2 linked regions of the Pararoseomonas sp. SCSIO 73927 genome follow. The protein of the gene in region 2 interacts with the protein of the main gene of each other region in a pairwise test. Links are inferred from orthologs where the notes say so. Each region holds a gene or a part of one and is shown on either strand. Other genes may lie near its edges.

Evidence for each region. Proteins that work in one complex are often made in the same cells at the same time.
Region 1: the proteins of hflC (region 2) and ftsH interact in binary tests that used the Escherichia coli proteins (3 or more experiments, as listed by UniProt). The link is inferred for Pararoseomonas sp. SCSIO 73927 from one-to-one orthologs.

Annotation. Positions count from the first base shown.
Region 1 is NZ_CP146232.1:3,809,261-3,813,974, reverse strand. The notes cover bases 1,107-4,047. They hold ftsH (ATP-dependent zinc metalloprotease FtsH), read right to left. Parts: upstream 3,567-4,047; coding sequence 1,647-3,566; downstream 1,107-1,646. Other genes in these bases: tilS (tRNA lysidine(34) synthetase TilS), read right to left, coding at 3,658-4,047; folP (dihydropteroate synthase), read right to left, coding at 1,107-1,540. Also shown: VQH23_RS17970 (hypothetical protein), read right to left, coding at 1-365; more of folP, read right to left, coding at 482-1,106; more of tilS, read right to left, coding at 4,048-4,714. UniProt on the Escherichia coli protein: Acts as a processive, ATP-dependent zinc metallopeptidase for both cytoplasmic and membrane proteins. Plays a role in the quality control of integral membrane proteins.
Region 2 is NZ_CP146232.1:3,586,915-3,590,987, forward strand. The notes cover bases 1-3,000. They hold hflC (protease modulator HflC), read left to right. Parts: upstream 1-1,062; coding sequence 1,063-1,938; downstream 1,939-3,000. Other genes in these bases: hflK (FtsH protease activity modulator HflK), read left to right, coding at 1-1,066; VQH23_RS16885 (Do family serine endopeptidase), read left to right, coding at 2,157-3,000. In the rest of the region: more of VQH23_RS16885, read left to right, coding at 3,001-3,686; serA (phosphoglycerate dehydrogenase), read right to left, coding at 3,966-4,073.

The sequences.
Region 1 (4,714 bases), 220 kb from region 2 along the record:
AGCCGGAAGGGCGGCGCGCCCGGTCCCGCCAGCCGGTCCAGGAAGTCGTAGCCGTCGAGGAACGGCAGGGCGTAGCGCTCCGCCAGGTCGCGGTAGATCGCGCGCACCGGGCCGCCCCCGCGCGCCCGCAGGCTCTCTACGGGAAGAATGACCAGCACGGGCAGGCAGCCCGCGGCGGAGAGCTCCGACACCGCCCAGCCGATCGCCGCCCGTACCCGCCCCTCATCCAGCATCCGGCCGCCGAGGAGGGTGGCGTCGTTGCAGGCGAATTCCAGCAGGCAGAGGTCGTAGCCGGCCGGCTCAAACTGCGGCCGGCGGAAGGCGAAGAGCTCGCTCGGGCACATCCCCAGGCAGGCGCTGTCCACGGCGGCGAAGCCGGGATCCTCGCCCAGCGCCCTGAGATAGCCCGAGACGGCGACGCTGTTGGAGGTACCGATGGCAAAGACGCGCGGCCGCGCCGCCCCGCCGGGCCCGGCCCCGCTCAGCCCTGCGGCTCCGGCGGCCCGCCCGCGCAGGCCCGCCAGAGCCGGAGCGCCGCCACCGTCTCCGCCACGTCGTGCACGCGCAGCATCGCGGCCCCGCGCGCCGCGGCGGAGACGGCCACGCCAAGGCTCCCCGCCATCCGGTCCCGCGGGCCCGACGCGCCGGAGAGCGTGCCGACGAAGCGCTTGCGCGACGCGCCGACAAGGATCGGGCAGCCCAGGTTCAGCAGCACCGGCAGCCGGTCCAGCAGCTCCAGATTGTGCTCCATCGTCTTGCCGAAGCCGATCCCGGGGTCCACCGCGATCCGGTGGCGCGGGATCCCCGCCGCCTCGCAGGCCTCGATCCGCGCGGCCAGGAACTCCAGCACCTCCAGCGCCACGTCCGCGTACTCGGCGTGCTGCTGCATCGTGGCCGGCTCGGTGCCGGGCATGTGCATCAGCACCACCGGGCACCCGGCATCCGCCACCACCGCCATCGCCTCCGGGTCGTGCCGCAGGGCGGAGACGTCGTTCACCACCTCGGCCCCGGCCTCCAGCGCCGCGCGCATGGTGGCGGCGTGGCGGGTGTCCACGCTCACCGGGGCGTCCTTCGCGATCTCCCGGATCACCGGCAGAATCCGCGCGATCTCCGCCTCCGGATCCACCGGCGCCGCGCCGGGGCGGGTGCTCTCCCCGCCCACGTCGATCATGTCGGCGCCCGCTTCCAGCATGGCGTTTGCCGCCATGATGGCCGCCCGCGGGTCGGCGTAGCGGCCGCCGTCGGAGAAGCTGTCCGGCGTCACGTTCAGCACGCCCATCACCAGCGGCCGGCCCAGGGCCGCCGCATCGGGCAGGCCGGCAAAGGGCGCGGGCGCGTTGGTGAGCGCGAGGACCGCCGCCTGCCAGTCCTCGGGCGTGTCCACGGCGGGGATCAGCCCCAGCGTCGCCCCGCCCTCGATCAGCCGGACTAGGGTGAAAGCCGTCCCCCCGCCCTCCAGCGGCACGGCGGCACCGGCGGCCACGGCGGCCAGGGCGCCGCGCCCGTGCAGGAGCCCCATCGGTTCGACCCAGCGCGCCATCGGCCCTCCCCTCGTCCGGGAATCGACACCCCCGGACGGAAACGGGGGCCGCATAGGGCCCCCGTTCCATTGAAGCGCTTCGCGGAGCCCCGCACCAGAGGGTGGCTCAGGCCCCCGCCGGCTGCATCCCGCCCGTGTCCGGACGGGGGTTGGGACGGCCGGAGCTGGGCACGCTGCCCCGCCCCTGGTTCACCGGCTCGTCCGGCCGGTCCCGCACGATCGGGTCGCCGCGCAGCAGGCTCTTGATCTCGTCGCCCGAGAGGGTCTCGTACTCCAGCAGCCCCTTGGCCAGGGCGTGCAGGTCCTCGATCCGCTCGGTCAGCGTCTTCTTCGCGCGCTGGTAGGCCGTGTCGATGATCGAGCGGATCTCGCTGTCGATCGCCTGCGCCGTCGCCTCGGAGAGGTTCTTCGACTGCGTCACCGAATGCCCCAGGAACACCTCCTGGTCGTTCGAGCCGTAGGCGACCATGCCGATCTTGTCGGACATGCCCCACTCCGTGACCATCCGGCGCGAGAGGTCGGTCGCCATCTTGATGTCGCCCGAGGCACCGTTGGACACCTTGTCCGCCCCGAAGATGATCTCCTCCGCGACGCGGCCACCCATGGCCATTGCCAGCTCGGCGTTCATCTTGGACTTGTGCTTGGAGTAGCGGTCGCCCTCCGGCAGGGACATCACCAAGCCCAGCGCGCGGCCGCGCGGGATGATGGTGGCCTTGTGGACGGGGTCGCACTCCTCCTCGCTCATCGCGATCAGGGCGTGGCCGGCCTCGTGATAGGCCGTCATCCGCTTCTCGGCCTCGCTCATGACCAGCGAGCGGCGCTCGCTGCCCATCAGCACCTTGTCCTTGGCCTGCTCGAACTCGTGCATGCCCACCGTGCGGCGCCCGGTGCGAGCCGCCAGCAGCGCCGCCTCGTTCACGAGGTTCGCCAGGTCGGCGCCCGAGAAGCCCGGCGTGCCGCGCGCGATCACCTTCGGCTCCACGTCGGAGGCCAGGGGAACCTTCCGCATGTGCACCCGCAGGATACGCTCGCGCCCGTTCACGTCGGGGTTCGGCACCACGACCTGCCGGTCGAAGCGGCCGGGGCGCAGCAGCGCCGGGTCCAGCACGTCCGGCCGGTTGGTCGCCGCGATGATGATGACGCCCTCGTTGGACTCGAAGCCGTCCATCTCCACCAGCATCTGGTTCAGCGTCTGCTCGCGCTCGTCATTGCCGCCGCCCAGCCCGGCGCCGCGATGGCGGCCCACCGCGTCGATCTCGTCGATGAAGATGATGCAGGGCGCGTTCTTCTTGCCCTGCTCGAACATGTCGCGCACGCGGCTGGCGCCGACGCCCACGAACATCTCCACGAAGTCGGAGCCGGAGATGGTGAAGAAGGGCACGTTCGCCTCGCCGGCGACCGAGCGCGCCAGCAGCGTCTTGCCCGTGCCGGGGGGGCCGACCAGCAGCACGCCCTTGGGGATCTTGCCGCCCAGGCGCTGGAACTTCTGCGGGTCGCGCAGGAAGTCCACCACCTCCTCTAGCTCGCTCTTCGCCTCCTCGATGCCCGCCACGTCCTCGAAGGTGACGCGGCCCTGCTTCTCGGTCAGCAGCTTCGCCTTGGACTTGCCGAAGCCCATGGCCCGCCCGCCGCCGCCCTGCATCTGGCGCATGAAGAAGACCCAAACGCCGATCAGCAGCAGCATCGGGAACCAGGAGATGAGGATCTGGAAGAGCGGGTTCACGTCGCTCTCCTCCGGCCGCGCCACCACGCGCACGCCCTTCTCCGTCAGCCGCTGGATCAGCTGAGGATCCTCGGGCGTGTAGGTGCTGAAGGTCCGCCCGTCCTGGAGCTGGCCGGAGACAATGCGCCCCTGGATGGTGGCGTCCCGCACATGGCCCTGCTGAACTTCGTTCAGGAAGTCGGAGTAAGCCACCTGCATCCCGCGCTGCGAGGAATTCCCCGAGGGCTGAAACAGGTTGAACAGCGCCACGAGCAGCAGGGCGACGATCACCCAGAGCGCGAGGTTGCGGCCGAAATTGTTCACGTGACGGTCCCGATCCTTGGCCGGTCCTGCCGGCTCAGCGAACAAGATAGGGATGCCCGGCTCTACATGGAACCACCGCATGACAGCGCTTTCACGCGATGGGTCCCGATTCCGGCCGGAACTCCACCCGCCAGCCCGGCCCGGGTCCTGGCCCGGCCACCACCTGCCCGGCCGCGTCCCACAGCACCGGCAGCCCCGCCACCACGAAGCCCGGCAGGCCCGGGCGGGCCGCGCCCGCCCCGCCGCGGGCGAAGCCCGGCCCTGCCGCACCGACCGACGCCGCCTCCGGCGCCTCCACCACCCGCCACCGCCCGTCCCACACCTTGCCCGGTGCCGCGGCCACGCGCGGCGCGCAGCGCCCGGGCTCCCGACCGATGAACCGCCCTCGCCAGAACGCCCCGCCCAGGCTGCCGCCCCCCCGCGCCAGCATCGCGGCCACCGCCGCCCGCGCTGGCGGGTGCGCCCCCCCGCCCAGGGCCTGCACCAGCACCGAGAGCGCCGCCTCGGCCACGGGGTCCCGCCCCAGCGCCGGCCCGTCCAGCACCGCCCACCCTTCCGGCCGGAAGCCAGCGCACGCTGCCAGCCTCTCCGCCACCGCCGCCCGCAGCCGCGCCCGCCTCGCCCCGAAGGCCCCGGCCGCCTCCACCAGCGCCGCCACCCCCGGCCCTTCGCCGCCCGGGTCACCCAGGGAGCGCCGCAGCCGGGCGCGGGCAAAGCGCGGATCGTCGTTGGAGGGATCGCGAACCGGCACCAGCCCGCGCGCGGCCAGGAAACGCTCGATCGCAGACGGCGCCACCCCCAGCAGGGGCCGCAGGATCATTACCCCGCCCGCCGGCCGCGCGGCCGCCATGCCCGCCAGCCCCGCCACGCCCGATCCGCGCAGCGCCCGGAATACCAATGTCTCCGCCTGATCCGCCCGGTGCTGCCCCAGCAGCAGCCAGGGCGCCCCCGCCGCCTCGGCCGCGCCCGCCAGGGCCGCCAGCCGCGCCACCCGCGCCCGCTCGTGCAGCCCAGATCCCGGCAACAGACCCAGCGGCAGCACCCGCGCCTCAATCCCGATCCGGGAGAGGCGCGCCGCCACCCCGGTCGCCTCGGCGGCGCTCTCCGCCCGCAGCCCGTGATCGGCCACCAGCGCCAGCACCCGCCCA
Region 2 (4,073 bases):
CTGGATGCCGCGCCGCTTCCCCGGCGGGGGCGGCGCCTCCGGCGGCAAGGGGATCGCCGTCCTCGCCGTGCTCGCGCTCGCCGCCTGGGGCGCCTCCGGCATCTACAGGGTGCAGCCGGACGAGCAGGGCATCGTCATGCGCTTCGGCGCCTACAACCGCTGGACCGGGCCGGGCCTGAACTACCGCATTCCCTGGCCGGTCGAGAGCGTCACGACGCCCCGCGTCACGCGGATCAACCGCGTGGATGTCGGCTTCCGCAGCGCCGTCGACACCGCCGTCGTCGCCCAGCGCCCCACCCCCAGCCGCGATGTGCTGGAGGAGAGCATGATGCTCACCGGGGACGAGAACATCATCGACATCGACTTCGCCGTGTTCTGGCGCATCCGCAACGCCGGCGAGTACCTGTTCAACACCCGCAACCCCGAGATCACCGTGAAGTCCGCCGCCGAGAGCATGATGCGCGAGGTGATCGGCCGCACGCCGATCCAGCCCGCGCTGACCGAGGCGCGCGCGCAGATCGAGCAGCAGGTCCGCCAGGGCACCCAGGCCATCCTCGACCAGTACGGCGCGGGCGTTGAGATCACCCAGGTGCAGCTGCAGAAGGTGGACCCGCCCCAGGCCGTGATCGAGGCGTTCCGCGACGTGCAGCGCGCCGCGGCCGACCGCGAGCGCGCCCGCAACGAGGCCGAGGCCTACCGCAACGACATCATCCCCCGCGCGCGCGGCGAGGCGGAGCGGATGGTGCAGGAGGCCCAGGGCCAGAAGGACAGCCAGATCGCCCGCGCCCGGGGCGAAGCGCAGCGCTTCATTTCCGTCCTCTCGTCCTACCAAGTGGCGCAGGACGTAACGATGCGTCGCATCTACCTGGAGACGATGGAGGAGATCCTCCGGAAGAATCCGAAGATCATCGTGGATGACCGGCTCCAGGGTCTCGTGCCTCTGCTGAACCTCGATGCCGGCCGCGCGCCGCCTCCGGCCCGCAACGGCGCGGTACCGCAGCCGCCCCGCCCGGCGGCGCCCACGCCTGCCGCCCCGAGCCCGAGCGTGCAGGGAGCCGCCCGATGAACCGCCTGACCATCGCGCTCGTCGCGGCCGCGATCGTGGTCGTGACCGCCGCCTCCAGCCTCTTCACCGTGCACCAGACGCAGCAGGTGCTGATCACGCAGTTCGGCGAGCCGCGCCGCGTCATCCAGACCCCCGGCCTGCACGTGAAGGTGCCCTTCATCCAGAGCGTGATCGCGCTGGACCGCCGCCTGCTGGACTACGAGGCGCCGGGCGAGGAGCTGATCCTGAGCGACCAGCGCCGCCTGATCGTGGACAGCTTCACGCGCTTCCGCATCACCGACCCGCTGCTCTTCTTCCAGACGGTGGGCGTGCAGGAGAACGGCATCCGCGGCCGCCTGGCCTCCATCGTCTCCTCCTCGCTGCGCCGCGTGCTCGGCAGCGAGTCCCTGCTCAACGTCCTCTCGGCGGGCCGCCTGCGGATCATGAACGAGATCCGGGACCAGGTGAACCGCGAGGCAAAGAGCTTCGGGATCGAGGTGGCCGACGTGCGCGTCCGCCGCGCCGACCTGCCGGAGGAGAACACCCAGGCCATCCTGTCCCGCATGCAGTCCGAGCGCGAGCGCGTGGCCCGCGAGCAGCGCGCGGAGGGCGCGGAGCAGGGGGCCCGCATCCGCGCGGCCGCCGACCGCGACCGCACCGTGCTGCTGGCCGAGGCCACGGCCCAGGCCGACGTGCTGCGCGGCCAGGGCGAGCAGGAGAGCATCCGCACCTTCGCGGACGCCTTCCAGCGCGACCCGGAGTTCTTCGGCTTCTGGCGGAGCATGCAGGCCTATCGCGAGGCCTTTGCCGAGGGCGGGGAGACGCGCCTGCTCCTCTCCCCCGAGAGCGAGTTCTTCCGCTTCTTCCGCGAGCTGCCCGGGACCTCCCGCTAGCCGCCCGGGAAACCGGACCAGGACGGCCCGCCCCCATCCCGGGGGCGGGCCGTTCCGCTTTTCGCACCCAGAGGTGATCGATCCGGTCGCCCTTTGTAACAGGCTGGCCCTTCCGCCCAGCGGGGAATGGTCCAATCTGCGCATCGAGACGCTCCCCGGCCCGTTTCCGCCGCCGGGCGCCGCGTCCCGATGCCATGAAGCCCGAAGGGACACCGCCAGTGCGCCTCCGCACCCCGATCGCCGCCACCCTCGCCCTGATCGGGGCGATGGCCGCGGCGCCGATCACGCCCGTTCTCGCGCAAGTGCCGATGCAGAACGCGCCGACCTCCTTCCGCCCGCTGGCCCAGCAGCTCCTGCCCGCCGTGGTCAGCGTACAGGTCTCCACCAGCCCCGCCGCCCGCAACGCCCAGCGCCCCGACGCGCCGGACGCCCCGCAGGCGCCGCCGGGCAGCCCCTTCGAGGAGTTCTTCCGCGACTTCCTGGAGCGGAACCGTCCCCCCGGCGGCGGGCAGGGCGGCCAGGGCGGCCCCCGCCAGCAGCCGCAGCGCCGCGGCCAGTCCCTCGGCTCCGGCTTCATCATCGACGCCGAGAAGAAGTTCGTCGTCACCAACAACCACGTCGTGGACGGCGGCACCGAGATCAACGTGGTGCTGAGCGACAACACCACGATCCAGGCCGAGGTCGTCGGCACCGACCCGCGCACCGACATCGCCCTGTTGCGCCTGAAGACCGACCGCCAGCTCACCGCCGTGCAGTTCGGCAACTCGGACGAGGCGCAGGTCGGTGACTGGGTGCTCGCCATCGGCAATCCCTTCGGCCTCGCCTCCTCCGTCTCCGTCGGCATCGTCTCCGCCCGCTCGCGCGACATCCGCCAGGGCCTCTACGACGACTTCATCCAGACCGACGCCGCCATCAACCGCGGCAACTCCGGCGGCCCGCTGTTCGACATGCAGGGCAAGGTGGTCGGCATCAACACCGCCATCTACTCGCCCTCCGGCGGCTCCATCGGCATCGGCTTCGCCATCCCCTCCAACCTCGCGCGCGGCATCGTCGCCCAGCTCGAGGATGGCGGGCGGGTGCGCCGCGGCTGGCTCGGCGTGAACATCCAGCAGGTGACGGACGAGATCGGCGAGAGCCTCGGCCTGCGCCCCGCCCGCGGTGCCCTCGTCGCCCGCGCGCAGGAGGACGGGCCGGCCGCCAAGGGCGGCATCCGCAACGGCGACGTGATCCTGCGCTTCAACAACCAGGATGTGCGGGAGATGCGCAACCTGCCCCGCATCGTGGCCGAGACCCGCGTCGGCACCGCCGCCCCGGTGGTGCTGTGGCGCGACGGCAAGGAGGAGACGGTCACCGTGACCATCGCCGAGCTGCCGGCGGAGGAGGCGCAGGCCGGGAACCAGTCCGGCCGCCCCCGCAGCGAGGTGGTGGACCTGGCCGGTCTCGGCCTGAAGGTCGGCCCCATCACCGGCGAGGCGCGGGAGCGCTTCAGCCTGCGCGCGGAGCAGCGCGGCGTCCTCATCACCGAGGTGGACCAGAACGGCCCCGCTGCCGAGCGCGATCTGCGCCCGGGCGACGTGATCGTGGAAGTCCAGCAGGAGCGGGTGAACACCCCGCAGGACGTGCAGAACCGCGTGGAGGCGCTGCGGCGCCAGAACCGCTCCACCGCGCTGCTGCTCGTGGAGGGCCAGCAGGGCCAGCGGTTCGTGCCGCTCCGCATCCGCGAGGAAGGGAACCAGCGGCGTAACTAAGGGAGGCAGGGCCAGGGGGCTCCGCCCCCTGAACCCCAGCCAGGAGCCTGGTTGGACATATATGTCCAACCCTGGACCTGCATGGGGCTGCCGCGGAACTGACGGGACGTGTCAGCCCTCTACGATCAGCACCTGAACCTGCCCTTGCAGTCGCCTCCACGAGTCGAGGCGCACCATCAGCGAAGGTGGGACCAACTCGAAGAAGAAGATGATGGTGAGGGGTCCGGGGAGAGGAAGAATTCTTTCTTCCTCTCCCCGGGACATCTCGTCAGCGAAGGATCAGACCCGCTCGTAGAGTAGCCGAGCCCGCACGGTCCCGGGCAGTGCGCGCAGCTCCAGCAGCACGGCATGCGCGTCCGCCAGGCCCTCCGCATCCACCACCACGTA